Regions from separate parts of the Pseudoduganella sp. jia 12 genome, predicted to be linked through region 1. Evidence: riboswitches for the same ligand, from Rfam matches in the RefSeq annotation. Region 1 holds a riboswitch; each other region holds the start of a gene.

Evidence for each region. A riboswitch is a leader RNA that binds a small molecule or an ion and turns the genes downstream of it on or off. The one in region 1 is predicted to bind cobalamin.
Region 2: linked by a shared signal. The riboswitch ahead of ACY65G_RS19970 (TonB-dependent receptor) and the one ahead of ACY65G_RS30155 (TonB-dependent receptor domain-containing protein) in region 1 are both predicted to bind cobalamin.
Region 3: linked by a shared signal. The riboswitch ahead of ACY65G_RS07865 (cobaltochelatase subunit CobN) and the one ahead of ACY65G_RS30155 (TonB-dependent receptor domain-containing protein) in region 1 are both predicted to bind cobalamin.
Region 4: linked by a shared signal. The riboswitch ahead of ACY65G_RS08325 (energy-coupling factor ABC transporter permease) and the one ahead of ACY65G_RS30155 (TonB-dependent receptor domain-containing protein) in region 1 are both predicted to bind cobalamin.

The regions. Positions count from the first base shown of each region.
Region 1 is NZ_JBUXKP010000024.1:4,815-12,660, forward strand. It holds gene ACY65G_RS30135 (response regulator transcription factor) at 1-90, opposite strand, end outside; gene cobT (nicotinate-nucleotide--dimethylbenzimidazole phosphoribosyltransferase) at 132-1,163, shown strand; gene ACY65G_RS30145 (adenosylcobinamide-GDP ribazoletransferase) at 1,166-1,930, shown strand; gene ACY65G_RS30150 (histidine phosphatase family protein) at 1,921-2,478, shown strand; cobalamin riboswitch at 2,500-2,732, shown strand; gene ACY65G_RS30155 (TonB-dependent receptor domain-containing protein) at 2,804-4,657, shown strand; gene ACY65G_RS30160 (FecCD family ABC transporter permease) at 4,730-5,752, shown strand; gene ACY65G_RS30165 (ABC transporter ATP-binding protein) at 5,752-6,525, shown strand; gene cobO (cob(I)yrinic acid a,c-diamide adenosyltransferase) at 6,522-7,142, shown strand; gene ACY65G_RS30175 (cobyrinate a,c-diamide synthase) at 7,142-7,846, shown strand, end outside.
Region 2 is NZ_JBUXKP010000009.1:53,753-61,598, reverse strand. It holds gene proX (glycine betaine/L-proline ABC transporter substrate-binding protein ProX) at 1-528, shown strand, start outside; gene ACY65G_RS19990 (hypothetical protein) at 730-1,209, shown strand; gene ACY65G_RS19985 (hypothetical protein) at 1,301-1,762, shown strand; gene ACY65G_RS19980 (nuclear transport factor 2 family protein) at 1,773-2,423, shown strand; gene ACY65G_RS19975 (TonB-dependent receptor domain-containing protein) at 2,649-4,709, shown strand; cobalamin riboswitch at 4,812-5,035, shown strand; gene ACY65G_RS19970 (TonB-dependent receptor) at 5,166-7,199, shown strand; gene ACY65G_RS19965 (hypothetical protein) at 7,327-7,794, shown strand.
Region 3 is NZ_JBUXKP010000003.1:392,891-400,736, reverse strand. It holds gene ACY65G_RS07885 (sensor domain-containing protein) at 1-690, opposite strand, end outside; gene ACY65G_RS07880 (ABC transporter ATP-binding protein) at 984-1,727, shown strand; gene ACY65G_RS07875 (ABC transporter permease) at 1,724-3,166, shown strand; gene ACY65G_RS07870 (DUF3526 domain-containing protein) at 3,163-4,527, shown strand; cobalamin riboswitch at 4,564-4,781, shown strand; gene ACY65G_RS07865 (cobaltochelatase subunit CobN) at 4,833-7,846, shown strand, end outside.
Region 4 is NZ_JBUXKP010000003.1:497,489-505,334, forward strand. It holds gene ACY65G_RS08290 (cobalt-precorrin-5B (C(1))-methyltransferase) at 1-11, opposite strand, end outside; gene ACY65G_RS08295 (precorrin-8X methylmutase) at 8-697, opposite strand; gene ACY65G_RS08300 (sirohydrochlorin chelatase) at 694-1,716, opposite strand; gene cobM (precorrin-4 C(11)-methyltransferase) at 1,713-2,504, opposite strand; gene ACY65G_RS08310 (energy-coupling factor ABC transporter ATP-binding protein) at 2,501-3,367, opposite strand; gene ACY65G_RS08315 (CbiQ family ECF transporter T component) at 3,364-4,137, opposite strand; gene ACY65G_RS08320 (energy-coupling factor ABC transporter substrate-binding protein) at 4,131-4,442, opposite strand; gene ACY65G_RS08325 (energy-coupling factor ABC transporter permease) at 4,439-5,119, opposite strand; cobalamin riboswitch at 5,233-5,442, opposite strand; gene ACY65G_RS08330 (VWA domain-containing protein) at 5,502-6,815, opposite strand; gene ACY65G_RS08335 (TadE/TadG family type IV pilus assembly protein) at 6,815-7,420, opposite strand; gene ACY65G_RS08340 (TadE/TadG family type IV pilus assembly protein) at 7,429-7,846, opposite strand, start outside.

The DNA of each region.
Region 1 (7,846 bases):
CGCCGAATCGAGCACATGCCCTTTTGGCTCAAGAAAGCCATACAGGTTGGCAACGATGTCCGGGTTGTCTTCAATGATGAGGATGCGCATCGCCCCATTATAATTCGCGCTTTCCCATCGGACCGCCTCCCATGAACCTGCCCCACATCGCTTCCACGGCCGATGCCGAGCTGGCAGCACGCCTCGCGCACGCCATCGACAACAAGACCAAGCCGCCGGGCAGCCTGGGCATGCTGGAAATACTGGCGCGCCAGGTCGGCCTCGTCCAGCGTACCACGGCGCCGGCGATCGACGCGCCGGCCATCCTGGTCTTCGCGGGCGACCATGGCGTGGTGGCCGAAGGCATTTCCGCCTTCCCGCAGGACGTGACATGGCAGATGGTCGAGAACTTCCTGGCCGGCGGCGCCGCCATCAATGTGTTCGCGGAGCAGACCGGCTGCATGCTGCAAATCGTCGATGCCGGCGTGGCGCACGACTTCGGCCCCCGCGCCGGCCTCGTGGACCGCAAGATAGCCCACGGCACCCGCAATTTCGCGGTGGAGCCGGCGATGACGGCCGAACAGTGCACCCAGGCGCTCGCGCATGGCGCGGCACTTGTCGACGAGCTGCCGGGCAACGTGATCGGCTTCGGCGAAATGGGCATCGGCAATACCACGGCCGCGGCCGCGCTGATGCACAAGCTGACCGGCATCCCGGCCGCAGCGTGCGTGGGCGCCGGTACCGGCCTGACGCCGGAAGGCGTGCTGCACAAGGCGCGCGTCATCGAAGCGGCCACCGCACGCCATGCGGGCGTGACGGCACCGCTGGAAGTGCTGGCCACTTTCGGTGGTTTTGAAATCGCCATGATGGCCGGTGCCATGCTGCGCGCGGCCGAACGCCGCATGGTGCTGCTGATCGACGGCTTCATCGTCACCAGCGCCCTGCTCGTGGCCGCGCGGCTGCAGCCGGCCATCATCGATTACTGCGTGTTCGCCCACTGCTCCAACGAGAACGGCCACCGGCAAATGCTCGAAGCGCTGGGCGGCAAGCCGCTGCTGCAGCTCGACCTGCGCCTGGGCGAAGGCACCGGCAGCGCGCTGGCCCTGCCGCTGCTGCACGCCGCCGTCAATTTCCTGAACCGCATGGCCACGTTCGCCTCGGCCCAGGTCAGCGAGAAGAGCTAAACATGCTGCAGGTGCGGCTGTTCTTCATCGCGCTGCAGTTTTTCACGCGCCTGCCCATCCCGCGCTGGGTGGGCTTCGAGCCGCACTGGCTGCACCACGCCTCGCGTTACTTCCCACTGGTCGGCCTCGTCGTCGGCGTCATCGTGGCGGCCATCTACTGGGCCGCCGCGCAGGTGCTGCCGCCGGCGATCGCCGTGCTGCTCTCCACCGCGGCCGGCATCTATCTCACCGGCGCCTTCCATGAAGACGGCTTCGCCGATACGTGCGACGGCATGGGTGGCGGCCTGACGCGCGAACGGGCGCTGGAAATCATGAAGGATTCGCGGATCGGCGCCTACGGCGCGATCGGCATCATCCTGCTGCTGGCCATCAAATGCGCCGCGCTGGCACATCTGCCACCGCTCGCGACGGTCGCTGCTTTATGTGTCGCGCATCCGCTGTCCCGGCTGATGGCGGCAAGCCTGATCTGGCGCATGGACTATGCCCGCACCGAGGGCAAGGCCAAGCCGATGGCGCAACAGATGACCGGCACGGAGTTCACCATTGCCACGCTGAGCTGCGTGCCGGCCGTGGTGGCGGCAAATGCCCTGGGCTGGCTCGACTGGCGCGGCATCGCCCTCGGCATCGTGGCGATGGTGTTCGTCACGCTGTGGTTTGCCCGCAAGCTGCGCCAACGGCTTGGCGGCTACACGGGCGACTGCCTCGGTGCGGTCCAGCAGATGGCCGAAGCGGCGTTTTACCTGTGCGTGCTGGCGCGATGGAGCTGATCCTCGTGCGCCATCCGCGCCCGGTCGTGGCCGACGGCATCTGCTACGGCCGCAGCGACCTGCCGGCCGATCCGGACGAGCTGGCGCGCGTGCATGCGGCCCTCCGTGCCGGCGGCCTGCCGGGAGATGCACCCGTCTTTTCCAGCCCCCTGCATCGCTGTGCCGATCTTGCCCGGCTGCTGTCGGCCAGCGTGATCTTCGACGCCAACCTGGCCGAGATGGATTTCGGCAGTTGGGAAGGGCGCAGCTGGAACGATGTCCCGCGCGCCGATGTCGACGCCTGGGCGGCCGACCTGCTCCACTACCGGCCCGGCGGTGGCGAGACCGTGTTCGAGGTGGCCCTGCGCGTTGCGGCCGCGCTCGATGCGATACGGCGGCACGGCGCCGAGCGCGCCATCGTCATCTGCCATGCCGGCACCATGCGCCTGCTTGCCGCGCTGGCCGACGGCACGCCGGCCGGGCAGGCCGCGCTTGCCGCCGCCTCGAAGGCGCATCGCATCGGCTACGGCGAAACCCTCCGCCTGGAGCTTCACCGAATCTTTTCGTGATACGGGCCTTTGCGCGATACCTTATAATTGCGCGGTTTTGGTGCCCGCGTTCGAGTCCTCGAGCGCAGTTAAACGGGAAATACGAAGCCCGATCCGCTGATCGGCCAACGTATGCTGCCCCCGCAACGGTAAGCAGGCAGCCGCGCGCGAACTTCGCAGCGGCAGCCGTCCGCGACAACCACTGTGCAAACGCATGGGAAGGTCGGACGGTGATGCCCGCCAGCCCGGATACCGGCCAAACCAGGTGGAGCCACGCACGGCGTGCGACTCTGTTCAATCCGGCCTGCGGGGACGTTGGCCGGTTGCTACTTTACAAAGATTTGCCATGACCTCTTCCGTAGCATCCCAGGCGGCGCTCGCGTCGCTGGCGCTCGCCATTGCCGCGCCGGCCGCCCACGCCCAGGCCACCGCCATCGATTCGATCATCGTCACCGCCACCCGCACCCCGCAGCTGGCCAGCGAAGTGATCAGCGATACCGTCACGATCACGGCCGAGCAGATCGCCAACTCCGGCGCAGGCTCCATCACCGAACTGCTGCAGCGCCAGCGCGGCCTCGAAGTCACCCGCAACGGCGGCCCCGGCGCCGCATCGAACGTATTCATCCGCGGCGCCAACGGCAACCAGAGCGTGGTGCTGGTGGACGGCATCCGCATCGCCTCCGCCTCGACCGGCTCGGCCAGCTGGAACGGCATTCCGCTGTCGGCCATCGACCGTATCGAGATCGTGTACGGCCCGCTGTCCACGCTGTACGGTGCCGACGCGATCGGCGGCGTGATCCAGCTGTTCACGAAAAAGGGCGAAGGCGCACCTTCCATTTCCGCTTCGGTTGGCGGCGGCAGCGACAAGACGTTCGCGGCCGATGCCGCGGTATCCGGCGGCACGAACCAGTTGAGCTACGCGTTCTCCGTCTCGAAGGAACGTTCGGACGGCTTCTCCGCCACGCGCCGGCCCAGTTCCAGCTTCGATCCGGACGACGACGGCTACGACCGCAAGAGCGCAGCCGGCCAGGTGGCCTACAAGCTGGCTCCCGGCCATGAGCTGGGCGCCATGTTCCTGTACACCGATACCGAATCGGACTACGACAGCGCGAACTTCGATGCCTACAGCACGCAGAAGGTGAGCAATGTGGGCATCTATGCCCGCAACCAGCTCTTGCCCTTCTGGACGATGCTGGTGCAGGCGTCGCAGTCGCGCGACAAGTCCGGTTCGTTCTATGACGTGGGCCCGTTCGGCTCCAGCCAGATCGACACCACGACCAGCACGTTCACGCTGCAGAACGATTTCCGCATCGGCAGCGACAACCTGCAAGTGCTGTACGAACACCGCAAGGAAGAACTCGACGGCTCGACGGCCGCCCTGAACCGCGCGCGCCACACCAACGCGTTCGCCGCCAACTACAGCCTGAAGCGCGGCGCGCACCTGGCCAACGTGGGCGTGCGTCACGATAACAACTCGGAATACGGCTCGAAGACCACCGGCTCGATCGGCTACGGCTACCGCTTCACCAGCGCGCTGCGCGCCGAAGCCAGCTTCGCCACCAGCTTCCGTGCACCGTCGTTCAACGAACTGTATTACCCGGGCTACGGAAACAAGGACAACAAGCCGGAGGAAGGCCGCAATGCCGAAGCGGGCCTGCGCTACGACGACGGCAGCACGAAGCTGGCCGCCGTCTACTACCACAACAAGCTGGACAACCTGCTGCTGAACACCAGCCCGTGCCCCTTCCCCGATACGACGGAACAGAAGTACCAGTATGGTTGCGCCTACAACATCAACAAGGCGCTGCTGGAAGGCGTGTCGCTGTCGGCCGAGCGCCAGATGGGCAACCTGCTGCTGATCGCGAATGCCGACTTCCAGGACCCGAAGGACGAGACCACCGGCAAGCGCCTGCAGCGCCGCGCCAAGCGTCACGCCAACTTCGTGGCCGAGTACGACATGGGCGCGGTGCGCGGCGGCGTGGAGTTCCAGCTGTCTTCCGGCCGCTACGACGACGCGGCCAACCGCAACCGTCTGCCGGGCTACGGCACGGTGAACCTGTATGGCACGTACCGCTTCAACCAGGACTGGTCGGCGCTGGTACGCTGGAACAACGTGGGCGACAAGGATTACGAGCTGGCCCGCTATTACCAGACCGGCGGCTCGAACGTGTTCGCCGCGCTGCGCTACGGCTTCAAGTAATTCCCGTATCAAACCAGTAGTGCTAAGCTGCCGGGCGCGTCGATGCGCCCGGCGCTTCATCCACAGGCAGACATGCATCCACTTTCCGCCCACCTGCGTTACCGCACCGGCGTGGTCACCGCCGCCCTGCTGCTGGCGTCGATCGCCAGCCTGCTGTTCGCGGGCGTCACGGGCTCCGTTGCCATACCGTTCGCCGACCTGCCCGGCGCGCTGCAAGAATTACTCAATGGCCGCGCCGAGACGCTGGCCGCCACCCTGCTCGACCTGCGCGCCAGCCGCGCGCTGACCGCTTTCGTGACCGGTGCCACGCTGTCGCTGGCCGGCGTCATGATGCAGACTCTATTGAGGAATCCGCTCGCCGACCCCTATGTGCTCGGCATCTCGGCCGGTTCCGCCGTCGGCGCCCTGCTGGCGCTGATGCTGATGTGCGCCGCATGGATGGTCGACATGACCGCCTTCATTGGCGCGATCGCCATCTCCATGCTGCTGTATGTGCTCGCACGCCGCGACATGCGCGGCGGCAGCGCCGCCGAGGGCGGCACCGCGCTGCTGCTGTTGACCGGCACGATCCTGTCCGCCGGTTGCGCGGCGCTGATCATGCTGATGCTGTCGATCGCCCCCGAAAGCCGGCTGCGCAGCATGGTGTTCTGGATGATCGGCGACCTGTCCGGCGCGCCGCTGCGCTGGCTGCCCTGGATCGTGCTGGCCGGCGGCCTGGCGTTCGCGCTGCGCACGGCCCGCTCGATGAACGTGCTGGCCCTGCATGCCGAAGCGGCCAGCACGCTGGGCATCCGCGTGGGCGCATTGCGCAAGGGCCTGTTCTTCTGTTCCGGCCTGCTGACGGCCAGCGCGGTCACCACCGCCGGCAGCATCGGCTTTGTCGGCCTGATCGTGCCGCATGCGTGCCGCTTCGCGTTCGGGCCGGACCACCGCGTGCTGATCCCGGCCGCCACGCTGGCCGGCGGCGCCTACCTCGTGCTGGCCGATACGCTGGCACGCACCGTCATCGCGCCGCAGCAGCTGCCGGTGGGCGTGGTGACCGCGCTGATCGGCACGCCCGTCTTCCTGTATCAACTCCATCGGCTGCGCAAATGATGATCGCCACCGACAACCTCAGTTTGACCATCGGCTCGCGCGTGCTGGCCGAAAAACTCGACTGGCAAGTCGCCGACGGCGAATGCTGGAGCGTGATCGGCCGCAATGGCACCGGAAAAAGTACCCTGATGCGCACCCTCGCCGGCTTGCGCGAGCCCGATGGCGGCCGCGTGCTGCTGCGCGGCCGCGCACTCCGGGACTGGCCGCTCGAAGCGCTGGCCCGCGAGCGCGCCTTCCTCGCACAATCACGCAGCGACGCGTTTGCCTACTCGGTACTGGAAACGGTGCTGTCCGCCCGTCACCCTTACCACGGCAAGCGTTACTGGGAAGACAGCGACGACCACACGATCGCAATGCGCATGCTCGCCGCGATGGAGGTCGAGGACCTGGCAGCGCGCGACGTGCGCACGCTGTCCGGCGGCGAGCGCCAGCGCGTGGCCATCGCCGCCCTTCTGGCGCAGGACACGCCGCTGCTGCTGCTCGACGAGCCGGCCAACGCGCTGGACCTGGCGCACCAGGTAAGCGTGATGGGTTTGCTGGCGAAACTGTGCCGAGAACAGCGCAAGACCATCGTCATGATCGGCCACGACCTGAACCTGGCGCACGGCATTTCCACGCACGCCCTGCTGCTGATGGGCGACGGCCGCTGGCTGGCCGGCCCGCGCGACGACGTGATGCGGGCCGACATCCTTTCCGACTATCTGCACCACCCGATCGAAACGGTGCGCCACGGCGCCCGCACGATCTTCATTCCTACAGAGGCCACCGCATGACCACTCCCGACGACACCGCGGCATTGAACGAGCGCCACCGCGCGCGGATGGAACGCAAAAAGGCGATCATCGACGCGAAGATCGCTGCCGCCGACAAGCAGATCGGCATCATCATCGTCAACACCGGCAACGGCAAGGGCAAGAGCTCGAGCGGCTTCGGCATGGCGGTGCGCGCGCTGGGCCATGGCATGAAGGTGGGCATCGTGCAGTTCATCAAGGGTGCGATGGCCACGGGCGAGGAACGTTTCCTGCGCCGCTTCCCCGACGAAGTGAGCTTCCACGCGATGGGCGAAGGCTACACGTGGGAAACGCAGGACCGCGAACGCGACATCGCCAAGGCCCACGAAGCGTGGGAGCAGGCCAAGCTGTTCCTGGCCGACCCGGCCATCGGCATGGTGGTGCTCGATGAACTGAACATCGCGCTGAAATACCGCTACCTGGACGTGGACACGGTGATCGCCGACCTGCTGGAGCGCCCGCCCATGCAGCACGTCGTCATCACGGGCCGCGGCGCGCCGCCCGAGCTGATCGAGATCGCCGATACCGTCACTGAAATGAACGTGGTGAAGCACGCATTCAAGGCCGGCATCGGCGCGCAGGCGGGCACGGAGTGGTGATGGGTGCCCGCGCAGTATTGATCGCCGCCGTGGCTTCCGGCCAGGGCAAGACCACCGTCACGGCGGCACTGGCGCGCAAGCTGGTGCGCGCCGGCCGCCGCGTGCGGGTGTTCAAATGCGGGCCGGATTTCATCGACCCCATGGTGCTCGGCCGCGCCAGCGGCGCGCCGGTGGAATCGCTGGACCTGTGGATGGTGGGCCGCGAACGCTGCCAGCGGCTCCTGGCGCAGGCGGCGCAGGAAGCCGACGATATCCTGATCGAAGGCGTGATGGGCCTGTATGACGGCACGCCATCGGCCGCCGACTTGGCGCGCGAGTTCGGCGTGCCCGTGCTGGCCGTGATCGACTCCGGCGCCATGGCGCAAACGGCCGGCGCGCTGGTACACGGCCTGCGCGACTACGGCCCGGTCACGATGGCGGGCGTCATTGCCAACCGTGTCGGCAGCACCGGCCATGCCGCCATGGTGAAGGCGTCGCTGCGCGACATTTCCCTGTTCGCCACCCTGCCGAAGCAGGCCCGCTCGCTGCCGGAACGGCACCTGGGCCTGGTGCTGCCGGATGAAGTCGACGAAGTCGATGCGATCCTCGACGAACTGGCCGACCAGCTCGTATTCGACGAAGCCGCATGGGAAGCCTTGCCACTCGTGGAATTTTCTGCCCCTGTGCCGGAGGAACCCGTTGCGGCTGCGCTGGCCGGCAAGACC
Region 2 (7,846 bases), on a different contig from region 1:
ACCGGCTGCAATCCGGGCTGGGGCTGCGAAGCGATGATCGAACACCACATGGACGGCTACAAGCTGCGCGCGACCGTGAAGCACGTGCAGGGCAGCTATTCGGCACTCATCGCCGATACCATCGGCCGCCACCAGCGCGGCGAGCCGATCCTGTACTACACGTGGACGCCTTATTGGGTAAGCGGCGTGCTGGTGCCGGGCAAGGACGTGGTGTGGCTGCAGGTGCCGTTCTCGTCGAACCGGGAACATGCCGATACCCGCATGGCCGATGGCAGCGACTACGGATTTGCCGTGAACACCACGCGCATCGTCGTGAACCGTGCCTGGGCCGAAAAGAATCCGGCGGCCGTCAAGCTGTTCGAAGTGATGCGCCTGCCGATCGCCGACATCAATGCGCAGAACGAGCGCATGCGCAGTGGCGAAAACACGCAGGCCGATATCGCGCGGCACACCGAAGGCTGGATCAAGTTCCACCAGAAGCTGTTCGACGGCTGGATCGCACAGGCGCTGGCGGCCGCGAAATCCTGAGGCGCCGTCTCCCGGGCAACCCGACGTTTCGCCAACGCGTCCACAGTGAACGCGGCCGCCGCACGGTGTGGCAATCGCGCTGCTGTCGTCGTGACGATCATGGCGACAGTTGTTGCCAACGTCGAAAAGGAGGAATACGATCCTTGTACGTAGCGGTCCGCCTGATCCATGTGTCCCGCATATCCCTGGAGGGTAAATGCCATGAAGGTGAATCTGCCTTTCGTCCCGCCCGGGGGCGGGGGACTCGAGCCCGGCGACCTGTTCATCTTCCATGATGTGAACGATGAGGCGGCACGGCCGAGCTACGCGCTGGCCTTTGAACCGAGCCCTTATATCCTGTCGGCGCTCATCCTCGATGGCCCCAAGGCTGGCGAGCGCTTCAGGGTCTACGATTTCGACGCTCCCAAGCTCGCCGATGACGTGACGCTCGAATTGCCGAGGTGCTCGGGCTCGTGGTCATTGCGGTTGGATACCGACATCCCGATCAACGTCTGCGTGGGGCAGGGAAGGGCGTACTTCGTTGTCTACCTGAACGACCAGTTCTGGTGGATCGATGTGGAATCGGGCATGCGCAGCGACTCGCCAACGCGGCGCTTCTTTACGTCACGGTGGCGTCTCACGGCCACTGGCCATCCGCTGCCATATGTCGAATACGGCAGCGATCGCGTACTGCCCGCCTGAAGCACCGATATACGTTCCGGCCGTCGACAGCGCGCATTGCAACCGGTTTATCCTCGTTCGCTCGCAGGCCCATGACATGTGGAGGTAGCACATGAAGTTGAAACTGCCGTTCGTCCAGACCACCACTCACAGGCTGCAGGGCGGCGACCTCTTCCTGTTCGACGGCCCCGAGCACCTGGGTTATGCAGTGGCTACGCAGTTTAACGGGTTCGTTTTGTCCGCACTCATCCTCGAGGGTCCGCAGATAGGCGATCTCGGCAAGATCTACCCCTTCGACGACCTGCAGGTCCAGGCCGATGCCGTGCTGGATCTGTCGCCGTCTCCGGAAGACTGGTCCAGGTCATGGCGGCCTGCCATTCCGATCAGCGTTTGCCTGGCCGATGACAAAGCCTATTTCGTCGGTTGCATGATCGGCACTCGCCTATGGGTGGAAGTCGACACGGGCCTGCGCGTGGAGCCACGAAATGGCGGGCGCTTCGTATCGAAATGGAGCCTGCGCAACGCCGAGGAAGCGCTGCCGTTCTTTGAAAGCGTATCCGCACGCGTCGACTAAGGAGTCTTCCATGCGCCGCCGTTCTTTCATCGTAGTGGCCTGTGCTTCGGCATGCGCCATTGCCCAACCCGTCGCACCGGTCCTCACGCTGGCGGTGCTCGTGAAGACGCTGGGCGAGGCGGGCGAGGCGCTGTCGAAAATCGTCAAGGGCGTGCGCGATCTCGCCGAAGCCGGTGTCGACTCCTACAGCTTTGTCTCCGCCGTGCGCGATCGCGACAGGTTGAAGCGCCTCAGCGTGCAAGTCGCGGGCCTGACATCGGATTCGAACAAGATCGTGCTGGATTCACTGACGAGCTACATCAGTCACGTCGAAGGCCCGCCAGGCCAGCACAAGGACGCGCGGTTGCAGCTGCTCTGGCGCAAGGCTGCCGACAATTTCAAGGTGGTACTGCAAACCGTGCTGGGCTTGCTGAAGGACTTGAACGAAGAGAAAAGCGATCTCGTTCTCCAGCCGGTCTTCCTCTCCCTGAACGAAACGTTGAGCTCCCGCTCGCGCCTTCTCGCACAACTCGAAACGCTGCCGCCTCCGACCTCCCGCGAAGACATCCGTTTGCTCAAGGAAGCGCGTGACGCCTACCGCGTGCTGAGTGAGCGCACCCGCGAGCTGATCGCGCAACTCAACATCTATATTTCGCGGATCGGCAATACGACGGCTCCTTGAACGAACCGCATTCCTGTCCCGTTTGGCGCCCCTGTGCGCGCGGCGTGACCCATCCGTTCCGCCGGGGCAGGTGCCGCGGCATTCGCTACGTCCGGACAGATCGCGGCCCGGCGGCATTGCCACACTTTGACAAACTTTTCCGATAGTAAATGAGTATCATTCTCGTTTGCTGCCGTCGAGCAGCATCGAGAAGCTGCCCATCGTCAATCTGAAAAGTCTGGATCCATGCGTCGTCAAGAAAAAACCAACAAGCACGTCACCCGCACACCCATCGCCGTCGCCATTCCCCTGCTGTTCGCCAGCGCGAGCACCCTGGCGCACCAGGCCACCGAGCAGCAACTGGCCACCGTCGTCGTTACCGCCTCGGGCTACGAGCAGAACATCCGCGATGCCGCCGCCTCGATCACCGTCATCACCGGCAGCGAGATCGCCAAGCGTTCGTACACCGACCTGGCCGACGTGCTGAAGTTCGTTCCGGGCGTCTCCGTGCGGGGCACCGGTACCGAGCAATCCATTTCGATCCGCGGCATGGGCAATGCCTACACGCTGTTCCTCATCGATGGCCGGCCGGCGCAGGGCGGCGACACGTTCGAGTTCAACGGCGGCGGCAGCGGCCAGCAGCTGTCGTTCATGCCGCCGCTCGACATGATCGAGCGCGTCGAAGTCATTCGCGGCCCGGCATCCGGCCTGTACGGCTCCGACGCGATGGGCGGCGTGATCAACATCATCACGAAGAAGGTTTCGAACACGTGGAAGGGCGCCGTCACGGCCGAATACGTGCATCCCGACGGCAGCAACGACGTCAACGGCGAGGCCTACAACACGAGCTTCATCCTGAACGGTCCGCTCGTCGACGATGTGCTGGGCATCCAGCTGTCGGGCGGCTTCCGCGGCACCAACGAGGGCAGCGCCGTGCAGTTCGGCGACACCACCACGGGCGATGCCGACTACAAGCAGCGCAACATCGGCGCCAAGGTCACGTGGAAAGCCGATGGCCGCAACACGCTGACAGCCGGCGGCAGCCGCACCGACACCGACCGCTGGCGCAACCCGGGCCGCTCGCTGGCCGCCACGGCGGCCGCGAGCTACCAGGGCTCGACGAAGGACAATCTGTTCCTGGCGCACGATGGCCGCTACGGCAAGTTCAGCGCGAGCACTTACCTGAACTACGACTCGGCCAGCAATCCGACCACCCGCACCAGCGCGCCCAGCGGCGTGGCGCGCGGCATCGACTTCGATACGCTGACCTTGAACAGCCAGGGTACCTGGCAGGCCAGCGACGCGCACACGGTGACCGGCGGCTTCACCTACAAGAACGAACAGCTCGAGGACGGCGCCACCAGCGCCGTGAACGTACACAACGCCGCCAACGATGCCTTCGTCAGCATGGAGCGCTACCAGCTTTCCGCGTTCGCGGAAGACGAATGGCGGCTGCGCGACAGCCTGGCGCTGACCACGAGCGTGCGCTACGACTACAACGAGCAGTATGCCGGCCACTGGAGCCCGAAGGCCTACCTGGTGTACCGCGCCAGCGACGCGCTGACCGTCAAGGGCGGCGCCATCACCGGATACAAGGCCCCGTCGCTGCGCAACTCGGCGCCCGACTTCTCCGCCACGTCGCGTGGTGGCGTCAGCATCGGCAATCCGGACCTGAAGCCAGAAACGAGCGTCAGCTACGAATTCGGCCTGGACTACGAACGTACCGACCTGGGCCTGAAGGCCAGCGCCGTGGTGTATCGCACCGATTTCGACGACAAGATCACGCGCTCGGCGGACTTCCTGTGCCGGCCGAACGTGCCGTGCTTCCATGGCGGCCTGGAATATCCGGCCCATCAATACGGCTACAAGCAGACGATCAACGTGGACAAGGCGCGGATCCGCGGCGCGGAAATCGCGCTGGATTATCGCTTCACGAACAGCCTGTCGGCGCGCGCCAACTACACGCTGACCGATTCCGAGCAGCTGACGGGCGCCAGCAAGGGCAGCCCGCTGAGCGACCAGCCCAAGCATGCCGCGAACCTGGGCCTGAACTACGACCATTCGCGCGGTACGAGCCTGTGGGCGCAGGCCGCCTATACCGGCAAATTCATCAGCACCGACCTGGCCACGGGCGCGGCCACGTCGCAGAGCTACACGCTCGTCGACATGGGGATCGTGCATCGCCTGAAGCGGAACCTGGCGCTGAAGTTCGGCATCTACAACCTGGCCGACAAGGAAGTCGCCAACAGCTCGAACGGCTATGTGGACGGGCGCCGTTACGCCACGGCCGTGAACTACGCGTTCTGAACTCCTGCCGGCGCAGCGAGGCGCCCAGCCTTGTATTGCGGCGTCTTCCGATCGCATGGCGTTTCGCGAAGGCGCTGGCAACCACTCATCCTTGCCTGTAGAATCCGCTCTCGAGTGAACGGTGTCCCGCCATCGACCGATGGCGGGGTGAAACGGGAAGCCGGTGACGTGCGGGATAACCATCCCCGCCAGTCCGGCGCAGCCCCCGCTGCTGTGAGCCTGACGAACCGGTTCGACGCCACTGCACTGGGCATACCAGCGCGGGAAGGCAGGGGCCGGGGAGGATGACGGCAAGCCAGAAGACCGGCCGGTCACGACAAGAACGCGGGGCCCGGGGTGCGGCCTTGCCATCGACCGTTTTGTTTTCCCGTGTTGTCCGACCAGCCCGAGGCGTATGCCCGCGCGGCGCGCACGCACGGTTATTGCCGCGTCATTCACTTCATGAAAATCCTTCCGATGAAAACCGGGCTCCTGCCTGTCGCCCTTGCAGTCATGTCCTTTGCTGCCCATGCGGACGATCCGCCATTCCAGCGTGTGCTGGTGGAGGCATCGCGTATCAGCCAGCTCGGCGAGGCCGATTCGGCCGCTGCAGGCACGGTCACGCAGAGCCAGCTGCAAGCTCGCACCACCTACCGTCCCGGCGAACTGCTGGAGGCCACCCCGGGCCTCGTGGTCAGCCAGCACAGCGGCGAGGGCAAGGCGAACCAGTTCTACCTGCGCGGCTTCAATCTCGATCACGGTACCGACCTGCGCACGACCGTCGACGGCATGCCGGTCAACCAGCGCAGCCATGCGCACGGGCAGGGCTGGACCGACCTGAATTTCGTGATCCCTGAACTGGCCGGCCGGCTCGACTACAAGAAGGGCCCATATTCGGCGTCATCGGGAGACTTCGCTTCGGCGGGAGCCACCGAACTCACGTATGTCAACCGGCTCACGTCCGGCATCGCCAACGTCACGGCCGGCCAGAACGGCTACGCCCGAGTGATGATCGCCGCGTCGCCGGATGTCGGCGACGGCAACCTGCTGTACGGGCTGGAGACGATGCACAACGACGGTCCGTTCACCCGTGGCGACAACTACCGCAAGATAAACGGCGTACTGCGCTATAGCGAAGGCTTCGAGAACAACGGCTTTTCCATCACCGCGATGGTGTACCGCGCCAGATGGAACGCCACCGACCAGATCCCGCAGCGCGCCGTCGACAACGGCACGCTGGGCCGCTTCGATGCGATCGACGCCACCGACGGCGGCAGCGCACACCGCTACAGTCTGTCCGGCAAATGGCAGCGCAGCGACGACGACAGCAGCGCGAAAGTCTCCGCGTACATGATCGCGAACCGCCTGGAACTGTTCTCGAACTTCACGTACTTCCTGGACGACCCGGTCAACGGCGACCAGTTCGCGCAGCCGGACCGCCGCGTCACCTCCGGCATCGACGCCAGCTATTCTTGGCACCACCATGGCGGCGACATCGCTTCCACCACCACCGTCGGACTCGCCGCGCAGAACGACAACATCCATAACGGCCTTTACCGCACGAAAGCGCGCCAGGTGATCGGCACGACCCGCCAGGACCACATCGTCGAAACCAGCGGTGCCGTCTACCTGGAAAACCAGGCCCGCTGGAGCCCTGTGTTCCGCACGGTGGCCGGACTGCGGGCGGACCGCTACCGGTTCGACGTCCACGGCGACAACGCCGTCAACGCCGGCACTACCAGCGACAACATCGTCTCGCCCAGCCTCAGCCTCGTGTTCGGGCCATGGGCGCGGACGGAGTTCTATGTCAACGCCGGCACGGGCTTCCACAGCAACGACGCGCGCGGCACGGTGATCGCGGTGGATCCGAAAAACGGCGAGCCGGCCGACCGTGTCACGCCGCTGGCACGCACGAAAGGGCTGGACCTGGGCGTGCGCAGCGAGTGGATCCGCGGTCTGCAAACATCGCTGTCGCTGTACCGCCTGGACATGGATTCCGAACTGCTGTTCGTCGGCGATGCGGGCACCACGGAGGCGGGGCGGCCGAGCCGCCGCCATGGCATCGAGTTCTCGAACTACTACAAGCCCGTGAAATGGTTGTCGCTGGACGCTGATCTCGCGTACGCGCGGGCGCGCTTCCGCGATGCCGACCCAGCGGGCGACCGCATCCCCGGCGCGGTGGAAGGCGTGGCGCAGTTCGCGGCGACCGTCACACCGGCAGGGCCCTGGTCCGGCGCGCTGCGCCTGCGCTGGTTCGGCCCGCGCCCACTGGTCGAGGACGACAGCGTGCGCTCGAAAGCCACGACCACGCTGAACGGCCGCATCGGCTACCGCATCGGCAAGGCGACCCACGTCGAACTGGAAGGGTTCAACCTGGCCAACCGGCGCGCATCGGCGATCGATTATTTCTACGAGTCGCGGCTGGCAGGGGAAGTCGAAGCGGTGGAAGACATCCATTTCCACCCGGTCGAATCGCGATCGTTCCGGGTGTCGCTGACTCACAGGTTCTGATGGCACAGGTCCTGAACGACACAGGGTTCGCAGCCCCCCGCACCAGGGTGACACGACCGCACGATTGCGGGATGCGGGGTGCCGCGAACCGCTGTAAGCTCGGCCGTTTCATCGTAACGGAGAAACCATGAGCAAGCCAGCAAAGCTGACCACCCGCCTGGCCGCCACGATCGTGGCGTGCGCGGCGGCACTGGGCGTATCCGGCATGGCCGGCGCCAGCGCGGACACGTCGCCCGGGCCCGGCGGCGTGTATCGCCTGAAACCCGGCATCTATGTCGCCGCCGGGTCATCCTGCGAGTCGCCTGCCAACGCCGCCATCCGGCAATACGACGGCAAGGGTTTGAGCACGGCACATACGCGAGCTTGCAAGGCTGTCGTCAAGTCGCGCAAGCGCGGCAACGATACGGTCACCTACACGGTCGACCAGAGCTGCATCGATGCGGGCGCCGGCCCCGGCAAGCGCTTCACGCAGCGCCAGAAGGTGAAGGTGGATGATGCGCTGGCCTTCACGCAAACGATCGGCCGCGACAGCACCGCCTATCGCTACTGCCCGGTCGATGCGCTGCCTGCCGGCTTGCGCAAGGCCGTGCGCTGAGCGATCGGAAACAAGGTATTCGCGGTGGTTTTTGGTAGCGTTATCTAGACAA
Region 3 (7,846 bases), on a different contig from region 1:
TACCATGCTGTCGTCCGACGTGTCGCTGCGGGGGGGCGCCGCGGCCAGGCGCTCGATGTACTGCGCCACGTCGGCGCCGAGGCTCTCGCGTACGAGGCCGCCCTTGATGTCGACGCCGTCGACCGCGAACAGGCGGCGCGCATGGCCGTTGGCCAGCAGGATCTCACCCAGGCCCGCACCGGGGCGCACGTCCAGCGCCAGCACGCTGCCGGGAATGTTGGAGATCACCGAATCGAGGAAGTGCGACAACCCGGCCATCTGCTGGCTGTATTGCTCGGCCAGTTCCTTGGCTTCCACCAGTTTCAGCTGCTGCTGGTGGCGCTCGGTGATGTCGCGCGTGATCTTGGCGAAGCCCATCAGGCGGCCATCGTCGTCGCGGATCGCGTCGATCACCACGCTGGTCCAGAACCGCGTGCCGTCCTTGCGCAGGCGCCAGCCTTCGGCTTCGAAGCGCGATTCGGCGCGCGCCGTGGCCAGCGCGTTTTCAGGCAGGCCCGCCGCGCGGTCTTCCTCGCTGTAGAACACGGCAAAGCTGCGGCCGACGATTTCCTCGGCCTTGTACCCCTTGGCACGTTCGGCGCCGGCGTTCCAGTTCGACACGATGCCTTCCGGCGTGAGCATGTAGATCGCGTAATCGACAGTGCGTTCGACCAGCAGGCGGTACATCAGATCGGAGGTTGGGGCGGTCATCGTTCGGTCGCGTTGGAGCAGTGTTGGAATCGGTATGGCGGTCGCCGCATCCGGGAACCGGTTGTCCATGCGGAGTGACTATACCTTAGTAAGTTCTGTAGAGAAACAATTCGTTGTCCTCGACAGCGGGCGTCGCCTTTCCCGCCCAATACCTGTTGCGCCGATGCAAATTTGCCGTCACATTTGGCATATTGCAAATGCGAATGATAATGCATTATCATTTGAGGAAATAACCACCGGCGGTCCCGCGGTGGCCACGGCATCCCCAATCGAAGGAGCATCGCTTGAACATCATGCACGGCAAGGTCCCGGGCGACCATGTACTCGAAGCCACGGCCGTCGTCGCCGGCTATGGCGGCAAGACCATCCTGCGCCAGCTCGACCTGCACATCCGCGCGGGCGAGATCTATGCGCTGCTGGGCGCGAACGGCGCAGGCAAGACCACCACGCTGAGCCTCTTTCTCGGCTTCGTCACGCCGGGCGAAGGCACGGTGCGCGTGCACGGCGTGGATCCGGTGGCGCAGCCGGACGAAGCGCGGCGCCACCTCGCCTACATTCCCGAGAACGTGGCGCTGTACGAACACCTCACCGCGCGTGAAAACGTGGCGTACCTGCTCGACCTGGCGGGGCAGCGCGGCGATGGCACAACCATCGCGGCAATCGATGATGCGCTGGCGGCCGCCGGCCTGTCCGGCAATGCATTCGACAGGCGCGTATCGGGATTTTCAAAGGGCATGCGGCAGAAGGTGGCGATCGCGCTGGCGCTGGCACGCAAGGTGCCGGCGCTGCTGCTGGACGAGCCCACGTCAGGCCTGGATCCGCAAGCCACCACGGAATTCAACCGCCTGCTCGGCGTGCTGCGCGAACAGGGCGTGGCGGTGCTGATGGTGACGCACGACCTGCTCAGCGCCGCCGACGTGGCCGACCGCATCGGCTTCCTCGATGCCGGCCGCCTGCTCGAGGAAGTGGCCGCCACCGGCGCCGACCGCTTCGACGTGCGTTCGCTGCACCGCCGCTACGGCGGCCTGGCGGCATGAGCGCCGCCCGAAGGATCGCCGTCCGCATCGCGCGCGAGGAATGGCGGGCGCTGTTCCGCGACCGCGCGGCGGTGGCCGGCCTGTTGTTGCTGACGGTGCTGACGCTGGTGGCGGCGATGACCGCCCACGAGCACCAGCGCAATGCCGACGCCGAGCGCACCCGCTACCAGGCGCAGGCCAACCATGAATTCGAGGCGCAGCCGGACCGCCACCCGCACCGCATGGTGCATTACGGGCATTTCCTGTTCCGCCCCCTGAATCCGCTGGCCGCGTTCGACCCCGGCATCGATGGCTTCACGGGCAACACGCTGTTCCTGGAAGGGCACCGCCAGAACAGCGCCAATTTCGGCGACGTGCGGCAAACGTCGCTGCTGCTGCGCTTCGGCCAGCTGACGCCGGCGTTCGTGCTGCAGGTGCTGGCGCCGCTGCTGCTGGTGTTCTTCGGCCACGCCGCCGTGGCCCGCGAGCGCGAATCGGGCACGTTGCGCGTGCTGCTGGCGCAGGGCGTGCGCAGCCGCCAGGTGGTGCTGGGCAAGCTGCTGGCGCTGGCCGGTTTCGCCGGCCTGGCGCTGCTGCCGGCACTGGCCGCGCTGGCGTGGTTCGCCGCCGCCGGCCATGCGCCCTGGGCGCTGGCCGCCGTGCTGGCCGCCGGCTATGCCGCCTGGCTGCTGCTGTGGGTGCTGGGCGTGGTGCTCGTGTCGATGTGCGTGGCGCGCGGCCGCGATGCGCTGCTCGTGCTGCTCGCCGCGTGGGCCGTGATCGTCATCCTGCTGCCACGCTGGGTGCCGGACATGGCCAATACGGCGGTGGCGTTGCCGACCCGTTTCGAGGACGCGATCCACGTGCAGCGCGAATACCTGGCACTGGGCGACTCGCACGATCCGAACGATGCGAAGTTCGCCGCCTTCCGCGACAACCTGCTCAAGCAGTATGGCGTGGCGCGCATCGAAGACCTGCCGGTGAACTTCAAGGGCCTCGTGGGCATGGAGGGCGAGCGCAAGTCCAGCGACCTGTTCAACCGCTACGCGGCCACCGCGTTCGACCGGCAGGAGCGCCAGGGCGAAATCATCGATGCCTTCGGCTGGGCCAGCCCGGCGCTGGCGCTGCGCCGGCTGTCGATGGCGGCGGCCGGCACCGACCTGGCCAGCTACCGCAGTTTCCTGGAGCAGGGCGAGCGCTATCGCTATGCGCTGATCCAGGGGTTGAACCGCCTCCAGGCGGAGAAGCTCGCCTATGCCGACGACATCGACCGGAGCAAGGAAAACCGCGTGTCGCGCGAGCACTGGCAAGGTTTCCCGGCGTTCCGCTACGAACCGGCGTCGCTGGCCGATACGCTGCGCCGCGCTGCGCCGGCCGGTGCCACCCTGGCGCTGTGGCTGGCGGCATTGGGCGCGCTGGCCTGGCTGCTTGCCGGCCGGCTGGGGAGGGCGGTGCGATGAACTGGCTCCCATTCGAAATGCGCCTGATCGTGCGCTCGCGGCTGTCCGTCGCCGCCTTGCTGCTGCTGTTGCTGTTGTCCGCGCTGGCCGTCTGGTCCGGCATGCGCGAAGTGGCACGCCAGCGGCAGACCATCGACCGGCTGGCGCCGCTGCACGAACAGGACGTGGCCGCGCTGGCGGCCCGCTACCCGGCCAGCAAGGATGCCGGCAATCCGGCCTACTACACGTTCTACAACACGTGGGATGCGCCGTCGGACGCGGCGTTCCTGGCGCTCGGCCTGCGCGACGTGGCGCCCTACGTGCTGCGCATCCGCGCGCTCGGCCTGCAGGCGCAGCTCTACGAGGGCGAGACCTTCAATCCGGAGATCGCGCTGCCGGGCCGCTTCGACTTCGCGTTCGTGCTGATCTACCTGGCGCCGCTGCTGGCGATCGCGCTGCTGCACGACCTCGTGTCCGGCGAGCGGCAGGCGGGGCGGCTGCGGCTGCTGCTGGCCATGCCCGATGCGGCGCGGCTCTGGCGGCGCCGCGTGGCGCTGCGCTATGCCTTGCTGTTCGCCTGCCTGGCCATTCCCGTGTGCGCCGGCGCGGCGCTGTCCGGCACCGGCATCGCGGCACTCTGCATCGTGCTCGTCCTGAGCGCGGCCTATCTCGCCTTCTGGACGGGGTTGGCGATGCTGGTGGCGGCGCGCGGCTGGCGCTCGGTCACCAACGCCACCACGCTGATGGGGGCCTGGGCCCTGCTGACGCTGGTGCTGCCGGCGCTGGCCAATGTGGCCCTCGTGCGCGCGATCCCGGTGCACCAGGGCGTGGACCTGATGCTGGCACAGCGGCAGACCGTGCACGGGGCGTGGGAAGTGCCGCGCGATGAAACGATGCGCAAGTTCGTCGCCACCCACCCGGCATGGCAGGACAAGGCGCAGGTGCCGCCGGGCTTCCACTGGAAATGGTATTTCGCGTTCCACCAGGTGGGCGATGAAAGCGTGGCCGGCCAGGTGGCCGCCTACCGCGACGGCTTGCTGGCGCGCCAGGCATGGACCGGGCGGCTCGGCTGGCTGCTGCCGGGCGTGGGCGCGCAGGCCGTGCTGCACCGCCTCGCCGATACCGACCTGCCGGCGCAACTGGCCTACCAGGACGATATCGCGGCATTCCACCGCCGCATCCGCGAGTTTTATTATCCGTACCTGTTCAACGACCGGCCGTTCGGCACGGAAGATTTCGGCAAGCGGCCGGCATTCGTGCCGCGCGCGGCCGAACCGGCAGTGCCCTGGCGCGATGTGCTGGCCGTGTTCGTGCTGGCAGGCGGCGTGCTGGGCGCGGGGCTGGCGGGGCTGCGGCGCCTGCGCGTGGAGGGCGCCGGCTGAAGGAGCCGGTGACAGCGTGCCACCGTTGCATGTAGAATCCCGGCTCGAGTAAACGGTGCCCTCCCGCCTGCCGGCGCGAGGGTGAAACGGGAAGCCGGTGACGCGGGGGATCTCCATTCCCCGCCAGTCCGGCGCAGCCCCCGCTGCTGTAAGCCAGACGACCCGGTTCCACCGCCACTGTGCAGCGCACGGGAAGGCATGAACCGGCAAGGACGATGGCGAGCCAGAAGACCGGCCGTTTGCAATGATGTGCCGGGCCCGGGGTGTGGTCCGGCCTGTTGCGTTTTCACGGCCGTTGCCTACCTTTGAGCATTTTCCCCTCCCTGCGCGCAGTGGCTGCGCTGCTGTGCATCCTTGCCTGCGCCAGCGGCCATGCCGCCACGCTGTTCGCCATCGTCACGGAACGTGCCGCGCCGGTGGCGGTCGAGGCGGCGCACCGCCACCTGGCCCTGCACCCGAAGGACCGCATCGAATTGCGCACGCCGGCGCAATGGATGGCGCTGGACGAACGCGATGTGGCGCGGCTGGTCGGTGGGGCCGACACGATCCTGGCCGTCTCGCTGTTCGGCGACCCGGCCCAGCGGCTGAAGGCGGCGCTGGCGCGCCATGCCAAGCCACGCACGGCGGTGCTGGCGCTGAACGGCGATGCGGGCCTGAGCCTGATGAGCCGCGATGCGCGTGGCAGCATGCGCGATTTTCCGGCCGAAACGCTGCGCGACCTGTCCAGCGAGGCGCCGCCGGCGGCCGCCCTGCAGGCCGCGGCAGCGCATCCGGCGGCCCCGCACTGGCTGGCCGCGCGCCGCGTGTGGCAGGCCGGTGGTGTCGACAACACCGCGGCGCTGTTCGCGCACCGGCTGCATCCGGCCACGCCGCTGGCCGGCCCGCAGCCGGAGCCGACGCTGCGCGTGCGCGTGGGCAGGCGGGAACTCGTCGATGCCGCCGCGTGGGGCAATGGCGCCCGGCTGGGATTGAAGGCGCAGGCCGCCGTGGTGGTGCTGGACCTGTCGAACATGGATGCGGCCGTGCCGGCCGCCCTGTGCGCGCGTATCGAAGCCGCCGGCCAGCCATGCGTGCAAGTGCTCACACGGTGGGGCGGCGCTTCGCGCGAGGCGCTGGAACGGCTGCCGGAACTGGTGGCCCCGGCGCGGCCGGCGGCGCTCGTGGTGCTGCAGGATTTCGTCGTGGGCGCGGCGGAAGGGCGGGAGGCCGTTGCCGAGGCATTGAAACGCCTGGATGTTCCCGTGTTCAAGGGCATCCGGCTGTCCGACCGCACCGTGCTGCAATGGCGGCTGTCGCCGGACGGCCTGCCGCCCGATTCCGTGCAATACCGCGTGGCGCTGCCGGAACTGCAGGGCATCGGCCAGCCGATCGTGGTGGCGGCGCTGGGCGACGTGAAGCGCGACAGGGCGACCGGCATCGAGAACCGGCCGTCGGTCATGCTGGATGCGGAGGCGGCGCGGCTGGCGGCCCGTGTCACGCGCTGGCTGGCACTGCGCGACAAGCCCAACCGCGACAAGCGCGTGGCGCTGATCTACTACAACCACCCGCCGGGCCGCCAGAACATCGGCGCCGACAACCTGGACGTGCCGGCCACGCTGTTCGACATGCTCCGCGCGTTGAAGGACGCCGGCTACACCGTGGGCGAGCTGCCCGCATCGCCGGAAGCGCTGCTCGACCGGATCATGGCGCACGGCGTCAACCTGCCGGAAGACCGTGCCGCCTTGCGGGAACTGGCCGGCACCGTCAATACCGTGGGCGCGGCGGACTATGCCAGGTGGTTCGGTACGCTGTCGCCGCGTGTGCAGCGCGAGATGACGAGCGGCCTGCTGGGCCGCCTGCATGCCGACGTGCTGGAGGCGGAACAGGCCGGCGAATGGCTGCTGGGCCGCAAGCAGGTGGACGTGATCGTCAAGGAATTGCAGCACCTCGTCGAAGGAGCGGACCACCCGCAGCGCGACGCGGCGATACGCGACCTGGCGGCGCTGGGTGACGGCTACCGGGCCTGCCTGGACGTGCGCGCGCCGCGCCGCTGCGCCACCCTCGACCCGTTGAACCGCAAGGTCGCCGGCTACGGCATCGAAGGCCTGAAAGGGTGGGGGAACGCCCCGGGCAAGATCATGGTCGACGAGGGAAGGATGCTGGTGCCGGGCCTCGTATTCGGCAATGTGTTCATCGGTCCGCAGCCGCCGCGCGGCTGGGAAGTGGACGAGGAACTGCTGCACGCGAACACGAGCATCACGCCGCCGCACCAGTACCTGGGGTTCTACCACTGGGTACGCGACCGGTTCAGGGCGGACGCACTGGTGCACGTGGGGCGCCACTCCACCTATGAGTTCCTGCCCGGCAAAGCCGTCGGCCTGGCGGGCGACGATTACCCGAGCCTCATTGCCGGCGACCTGCCGGGCATCTATCCGTACATCGTCGACGGTGTCGGCGAAGGCACGCAGGCCAAGCGACGCGGGCTGGCCGTGATCGTCGACCACCTGACGCCGCCGCTGGCCAGCACGCCGCTGTACGACGACCTGCTGGCGCTGCGCCAGGTGGTGGAGAGCTACGAGGCGGCCAGCTCCGAATCGCTCAAGACGCAGGCGGCAGGGCTGATGCGCGAGCGGGTGGTGGCGCTGAACCTGAAGGCGGAGCTGGAAGCGTCGATGGCCGACGTGCTGGCAGTGCGCGGCATCGGCTACGACGCGGCCGACGACGACTTGCTGGCGCACGAGATCGGCCACTACCTGACGAAGCTGCAGGAGAAGTTCATGCCGCATGGGCTGCACATCTTCGGCCGGCCGTGGAAGCAGGAATCGATCGACCTGATGCTGGCGTCGATGAGGAAGGGCGGTGTCGACGGCCCTGACGTAGCCGCCAGGCTGACCGACTCGCCGCGGCTGGAGATGAAGGCCTTGCTGGCCGGGCTCGACGGGCGCTACATCGAACCCGGCAAGGGCAACGACCCGCTGCGCTCGCCCGAGGCGCTGCCGACGGGACGCAACTTCCATGCGGTCGATGGCGACATCCTGCCCACGAAGCTGGGTTACCAGCTCGGCGCGGACCTGGCCGCCAAGGCGATCGCACGCTCGCCCGATGCACCGGGCAGCGAAGGCATCATCCTGTGGGCGTCCGATGCGGTGCGCGACGAAGGCGTGATGGTGGCATTCGCGCTGGCGATGATGGGCGCGGAACCCGAGTGGAATGCGCGCGGTATCGTCACCGGCGTGCGGCTCAGGCCCGGGGCGCCGCGGCGCGATGCGCTGGTGACGACGTCCGGCCTGTTCCGCGACCTGTACCCGAACCTGATCCGGCTCATCGACCGCGCCGGCCG
Region 4 (7,846 bases), on a different contig from region 1:
TTTTCTTTCACGCCCGCGCCGCCCCGACGTTCTTCTGGCGTTCCTCGGCCAGCGCCAGCAGCGCATGCAGCGCCGCCACCACCAGCGTGGAACCGCCCTTGCGGCCGCGGATCACGATCCAGGGCACGCCGCCCTCCTGCGCCATCAGGTCCTTCGATTCGGCGGCAGACACGAAGCCGACGGGCATGCCTATCACCAGCGCCGGGCGCACGCCCTCTTCCCGGATCAGCCGGACCAGTTCGATCAGCGCCGTGGGCGCGTTGCCGATGCCGACGATGGCGCCGTCCAGCAACGCCAGCCGATGGGCCTTGCGCATCGCCTGCACGGCGCGCGTGGTGTCTTCGGCTTTCGCCAGTTCGATCACGTCGGCATCGCTGATGAACTGGTGCGTGGCCATGCCGAAGTGCGCCAGGCGCGGCCGCGACAGGCCAGAGCAGATCATCTCCACGTCGGCCACCACCGGCGTGGCGCCGGCCAGCATGGCGCGGATGCCCGCCTCCACGGCTTCCGGATGAAAATCCGTGAGGCCGTTGAAATCGAAGTCGGCATTCGCATGGATCATGCGGCGCACGATCGGCCACTGCCCGGCCGTGTACGCATGCGGGCCCGTTTCGGCATCGATGATGGCGAAGCTGTCATGCTCGATCGCCTGGCCGGCGCGGGTGAGCTGCTCGGTGACCGTGTTCACGCTGCTCATGCGGGCACCCCGGTTGTGCCATGGCCGTGGTGATGGTCATGCTCGTGCCCATGGTCATGCTCGTGCCCATGACCGTGGTCATGACCGTGGTCATGCGTATGGGCGTGGGGATCGGCAGCCGCAGGAGCGTGCGTATGCGCGTGCGAATGGCCATGCCCCAGCTCATGGGCGATTTCGCGGTAGCTGCAGCCGTCGCACGGCAGGCGGCTGTCCGGCACGCCGGCACGCAGGTTTTCCACGCGCTCGTCCATCAGCCCGAAGATCTCGTCCTCGAAGCCGAAGTGCTCCGTGCACGCGAAGCGCACGTGCGGGTACTGTGCGCGAAGATGCTCGACCTGGCGGTGGATGCGCTGCATCAGCGTGCCCGTGTACAGGTAATACGGCAGCACGACGACCTGCCGCATGCCCAGCAGCACCTGGCGCTGCACCACTTTTTCCAGGCGCGGCCACGTGATGCCGGTAAACGCCAGGTCGACCAGCTCATGGTCGCCTTCCTCGAGCAGCCAGCGGGCCATCTTCGCCATGTCGCCGTTGGCGCCGCGGTCGGAGGAGCCGCGCCCCAGCAGCACCACGCCGGTCGTGGTGGGGTCGGGCATGTCGAGCGACGCCATCGCGCCGCGCAGGCGCCGGCGCAGCACAGCGAGCACCGGATCGCTGGCGCCCAGGTGCGGAGCGAGCAGAATGTCGACCTGGTGGCCGGCGGCCTGCAGGCAGGCGGCCCGCGCGGCTTCGATGGCCTCCGGGATCTCCATCTTCACGTGGCCGGCGGCGTTGAGGATCAGCGGCACCACCAGCACCCGGCGCGCCTGGCGTGCCGCGGCCAGCAGCGCGGCGTTCAGTTCCGGCGGCGCGAACTCGATGAAGCACAGTTCGATGCGCCAGCCCGGGCGGCGGGCGCGCCACTGCTCCGTGAACTCGCGGATCTCGCGGTTGCCGGAATCCTCGCGCGAACCATGGCCGACGATGAGGATGATGTCTTCCGCCGGCGCTGCCGCCTGCATGATGATGGGTGCGTTCATGCGCTTGCCTTTCTGAATCGATGGGTAAAGGTGGGGTCGTACAGTTTCGAGCGGGCCAATGTTTCCCAGTGCAGCGCGCCGAGCGTGGGGCTGGCCACGATCATCGCCTGGCTGGCCACGCCGGCTTCGCGGCAGCGCGCCTTGATGTCGGCCAGCGTGCCGCGCAGGATCTTTTCCTCGCCGGGCCAGCTTGCCTTGTGCACCACCAGCATCGGCGCATCTTCCGGCCAGCCAGCCGCGCGCAGCGCCGTTTCCACCTTGTGCAGCAGCGTGATGGACAGGAAGATGCACAGCGTGGTGCGGTGCGCGGCCAGGCTGGCCAGGTCTTCGCCTTCCGGCATCGGCGTGCGCCCCGCCACGCGCGTGAGGATCACGGTCTGCGTGACTTCGGGCAGCGTGAGCGATTCTCCGGCCGCCGCCATCGACGCCATCGCCGACGATACGCCCGGTACCACGGCCCACTCGATGCCGGCCGCGCCCAGCGGGCGGGCCAGCTCGATCAGTGCACCGTACAGGCCGGGGTCGCCTGTCTGCAGCCGCACCACCGTGCGGTGCAGGGCCGCCTGTTCGATGAGCCAGGCCGTCATCTCTTCCAGCGTCATGTCCTTCGAATCGCGGATCGTGCATCCAGGCGGCGCATACAGCGTGACGGCGCGGTCGACCAGCGAACCGGCGAACAGCACGGCGCCCGCGTCGCCAAGCAGCCGGCGGCCCTTGACGGTGAGGAGTTCCGGGTCGCCCGGGCCGGCGCCGACAAACCATACCTTGCCGGGGTTTTCAACTGTCATTCGGTGTTCTCCAGGAAGTTCGATGCAGCGGGCAGCCTGCGCAGCGCCTCCAGCAATGACGGCACGCTGCGCGGCGCCGGGGCGGCCGGCAGCAGGCCGCGCGCCGCCAGCTGGGCATGCAGCGCAAAGGCCAGCGGCACGCGGTGGCCGGCGGCGTGCAGCAGTTCGGCGCGTGCCGCCAGATGGTCCGCGGGCGCGGAGGCGATGCAGCGGCCGGCGGCCAGCAGATGGATATCGTCGGCCCACGCGAACGCGAAATCGACGTCGTGGGTGGTGAGCAGCACGGTCACGCCGCGCGCGACGAGACGGTCCAGCAGCGCCGCCAGGTCGGCCTGCATCGGCGCGTCGAGCCCGGCCATCGGCTCGTCGAGCAGCAGCACTTCCGGCTCCATCGCCAGCACGCCGGCGATGCACACGCGCTTCTTCTGGCCAAAGCTCAGGTGGTGCACGGCGCGGCCCGCGTAGCCGCGCAGGCCCACGGCATCGAGCGCCGCATCGACGCGGGCGGCCACCGTGGCGGCATCCAGGCCCAGGTTCAGCGGCCCGAACGACACGTCCTCGCCCACGTGCGCGGCGAACAGCTGGCGCTCCGGATCCTGGAACACGAGGCCCACGCGGCGGCGCAAGGCGGCCAGCGCGGCGCGGTTGTGCCCGACAGGCTGGCCGTCGCAGCGCAACTGCCCGGCGCCCGGCCGCAGCAGGCCGTTCAGGTGGCGCAGCACGGTGGATTTGCCGGCCCCGTTCGCGCCGAGCAGCGCATGGCGCCGGCCGCGGCCGAGCGCCAGCGTGCAGCCGCGCAGGCCGGTACCGCCATCCGGATAGAGGTGGTCGACGCCGACCAGTTCAAGCACGGGATGCGTCATTGCCAGTGGTCTCCCGTGGCCAGGGCGACGAGCAGGACACCGGCCAGCAGGGCCTGCGTATTCTGGCGCCGCGCCTGGGGGAACACGGCCGGCAGGAAGCGCAGCGTGCCGGTGTACGAGCGCGCATCCGCGGCAGCCTGCAATGCCGCCGCCCGCAGCCATACCTGCTGGGCGACGTGGCCGGCCAGCAGCCCGGTCGAGCGCCATGCCTGTCGCCATGTTTGCAGCCATCCCCCGCGCCATCCATGGCGCGAGCCCCGATAGCCCAGGCGCGCACGCTGCGCCTCGACACCATCGTCCCAGGCACGGCGCAGCACGAACAGCATGCGGTAGCACAGCGCCATCAGGTCGAGCAGCATTTCCGGCGTGCGCAGGCGGCGCAGCAGCGACAGCAGGTCCGGCAGCGGCGTGGTCAGTACGAAGCCCAGCAGCGCGGCCAGCACGGCCAGCGCGCGCAGGCCCGCGTGCGCCGCCACCGGCACCATCGCACCGTTCCAGTGCCAGCCGCCATGGGCGTCGGGCCCGACCGGCAAGGTGACACATGCCAGCAGCAGGAAGCCGAGTGGCGCCAGCGCGGCCGTCAGCCACGTGCGCAGCGGCACGCGCGCCCCCAGCAGCGCAGCGAGGACGAGCAACAGCGCCAGCATGGCCAGCGTGCCGGGCCGCTGCGCGATCCATGCGGCGGCGATGCCCGCGACCGCGAACAGCGCCTTGGCCGACGGGGCAACGCCGCGCCAGCGGCTCGCGTAGGCAGCCGTTTCGATCAGCATCGGCGATCGTCATCCGGTTCGTTGCGCGCGGCGCGGGCACGCTCGCGCCCGACCGACAGGCCGAGCCAGTAGCCGATCACGCCGGCGCCGATCGCCGCCTGCAGGGCGAACAGCAGCGACGCGATTTCACCGCTGGCCGGCTCGAACAGGGGCTCGAACCACGGCTCATAGCCCGGCGCGATCGTGCCGATGGCGTCTTTCGCCAGGTCGTCGGCCCCGCCGAACGCCGCGCCGCCGGCCAGCCACAGGGGCAATGCCGAAAGCAGCACGATCGCTGTCCACGCCATCCACGTGCGCGGCCTCATGGCCGCCCTCCGGTACGGTGAGCGAACACGGGTGCCGCGCGCTGTTCATGGCCGTCGAACCGGGCGATGGCGTTCACCACGAGCACCGTCAGCAGGCCTTCGCTGATGGCGATGGGCACCTGGGTCAGCGCGAAAATGCCGGCGAACCTGGCCAGCGAAGCGGCGATGCCGCCCACCGGATCGGGAAACGCCCAGGCCAGCTGCAGCGACGTGGTGGCATACGTGGCCAGGTCGCCAATACACGCGGCCGCGAACACGGCAACGGCGCGCGACATGCCCAGTGCGGCAACCATGCGGAACACGCCGTACGCGACGAAGGGACCGACCACGGCCATCGAAAAGACATTGGCGCCCAGCGTGGTCACGCCACCGTGGGCCAGCAGCAGTGCCTGGAACAGCAGCACCACGAAGCCGACGGGCACCATCGCGGCGGGGCCGAACAGCAGCGCGCCGAGCCCCACGCCGGTGGGATGCGAGCAGCTGCCCGTGACGGATGGCAGCTTGAGCGCGGAAAGCAGGAATGCGAATGCGGCGGCGACGCCGAACAGCATGCGCCGTTCGGGATGCAGGCGCAGGCCGCGCGCCATCGCACGCAGGCCCACGGCCAGGAAACAGGCGGAGACGGCCGACCAGCCCAGCGCGTGAGCAGGCGGCAGGAACCCTTCCATGATATGCATTCGAAACCTCCCGTCGAATGGTCCATTGGAGCACCTGCGGGAGATGAAAAGACGGTCGAGACGGGACCGGGCACGGCGCCGCTTCGACAGCGGCTTCCCGTCACCCCGGGGAATGGTGCTGACTTGCATGGGCCGGTATTCTGGCTCGCCGTCATCCTTCATCCGCGCCTTCCCGCGAGCGATCGCAGTGGCTGATTGGCGGAATCCGTCAGGCTTACAGCAGCGGGGGCTGCACCGGAATGGCCGCGCGTGGCGGCTTCACCGGTTTCCCGTTTAACGCCCTCCCCGAACGGAAAGAGCGCACCCAAGCGCGCATGGTAACCGAAATGCATTGCCGTGGCATAGCAATTTTGCTGCGCCGCCACGCGCGCACCCGACAGCCTTACTTGGAAATGCGCAGGATGGCCGACGCCAGCTTCGTAAAGCACGGCGTCAGGTCGGCCTCCGTGGCCGCGTAGCAGTACATGCCGACGGGCTTGGCCGCGTTGTAGCAGCGTGACGGGCCATCTGCCACGTTGGCCATGCATTTGAGCACGGCTTCGCCCGTTTCGTTGTCGGCGTTTTTCTCCTTCAGCGCGGCGCCCATGCCGAGCGTGAACACGAAAGTGCCGTCGTCGCGCGCCTTGGCCGCCACGGCTTCCGCGAGGTTGCGGGCGGCGCGGTTCACGTTCTGCTTGAACATCGTGGAACTGCCGATATCTTCCGTTACCACGCGAGGCGCCGTGGCCTGCACGGCCCATTCCTTTGAAGCCGTATCGATGGCGTTGTAGTACCTCGGCAGCTTCTTCAAGGTATTCCATGCGCTGCCTTCCAGCTTGCAGGCATTGCTGACGAAATCGTACTGGGTGTCCAGTCGCAGCATCGCCTGCCCGACCGAATCGACGACGCCGGGTTTGTTGCAGTTACCGAAAGGCAGGTTGACGCCGAACGACGTGGGGGCGCCATCCGAGAAGAACACGATCACGCGCAGGCTGGAACGGTTGGCGGTCGGGATCGCGTTCAGGTCGTCGCGCGCACGGCGCATGCCTTCGAACGACGAGGTGCCCCCTTCAAACTGAAAGGCCGTAATCGTCGACAGCATCGCATCGCGCCGGAAGCCGCGACCAGACTTGGCGATCGGATAATCCAGGATGGCGCCGGAGGAAAAGTGCACCATGCCGACCCGGTCCTGCGTGACGTTGAACTTGTTCAGGAAGCTCCTGGCGGAGGAGCGGACAGCCGCCTGCACATCGACCAGCGACCCCGACGTATCGACGACGAACGCCATGTCCAGGTCCCTGCGGATCGTCTGCGCATAGGCCACCGGCGTCAGCGACTCGAAGCCCATGATCCGCATGATCGACACGGGCATCGGTGCCTCGGCCTTCACGTCGATCGTCACTTCGCCCGCGTTGAATGCGACCGTGGTATCCAGCAGCGTTGGTTTCGACATCAGGTAATTGGCCGGGATGTTCGCTTCGAAGAACTCCCTTGCCGCTTTCACCGCGCTGGCCTCCTGGTCCGCCTTGTTGTCCCCGGCCGTCACGGCGCGCGCCCCGGCCAGCGCCGCCGAGTCGACGGCCGCGTTCAGGCGCGCCTTGACCAGGTAGGCCAGGCCCGCATCGACGGCGAGGCCGGCCACGGCCAGCAGCACCATCATTCCCAGCGCGACCATGATGGCGACGGCGCCGCGTTGCCGTTTCAGGAGTGGAGTCATCAGAATATCGTCATCGAATACAGGTCGGGGCCGAAGGTGGGCACGTTGAAGCTGCCGGTCATCAGCATGTCGAAGTCGTAGAACGTCTCGACCACGTACACCACTTCGCCGTCGTCCAGCTGGCCCTTCATGATGTCGGTGGCTGGCCGCGAACTGCTGCTGATGCCGGCACATGCGGTGGTCCCCCAATCGGTGCACTTGTAGGCCTTGCTGGCCGGCGCGTAGTTGCTGGCGATGAAGCCCAGCTTGCGCACCGTGTCGTTCCAGCGATACTGGTCAAGGACCACGCTGGTCGACACGTTGTTCTTGACCACGCCCATCACGCGGGTGATGTACACCATGCCGCGCCGGTTCACGTCCAGCGGCGGCGCGCTGGCCATCAGCGCGTGGATGATCTGCTGGCTGTCCGTCTCCAGCGTCATGTTGCCGCGTGCGACCAGGTTGGCGCCTTCGCGGCCGATGTTCACCATGATGATGTTGGCCTGCAGCGCACGGGCCGCGTCGATCATGCAGAACAGCAGCAACAGCAGCATCGGCAGGATCAGCGCAAATTCGACGGCGGCGACGCCGCGCTGTCGCCGCCGCGATGTCATCGGGGTACGCATGTGCGGTATCACTCGAAGGCCTCGTTGCGCATCGTTGCCGCCACGGCGAACCTGTATTTGCCGTCCTTGAACGCACTGGAAACGAACGGCGTCGTCACCTTCCACGTGCAGTCGAGCTTGAGCACGATGATGCTGCCGGCGGTGCCGAACATGGCGTTGCCGTAATTGGCGGCCTGGTACTCCTTGCCATTGACGTGGATGATGGGCGCCACCTTCTCGTACATGCCGAACGAGCTGTCGCGGATCTTCTCGATGACGGCGGCGTAGCGCTGCTGGCTGGCCGTGTTCGGGTCCAGGTCTTTCTGGCCGGTGATCGCATAGCGCGCGCCTTCGCGCACCGCGTATTGCATCGTCAGCGTCACGAAGAACATGAACCCGAACTCGACCAATGCCAGCAAGACAAGGAGGAAGACCGGCATGACGAAC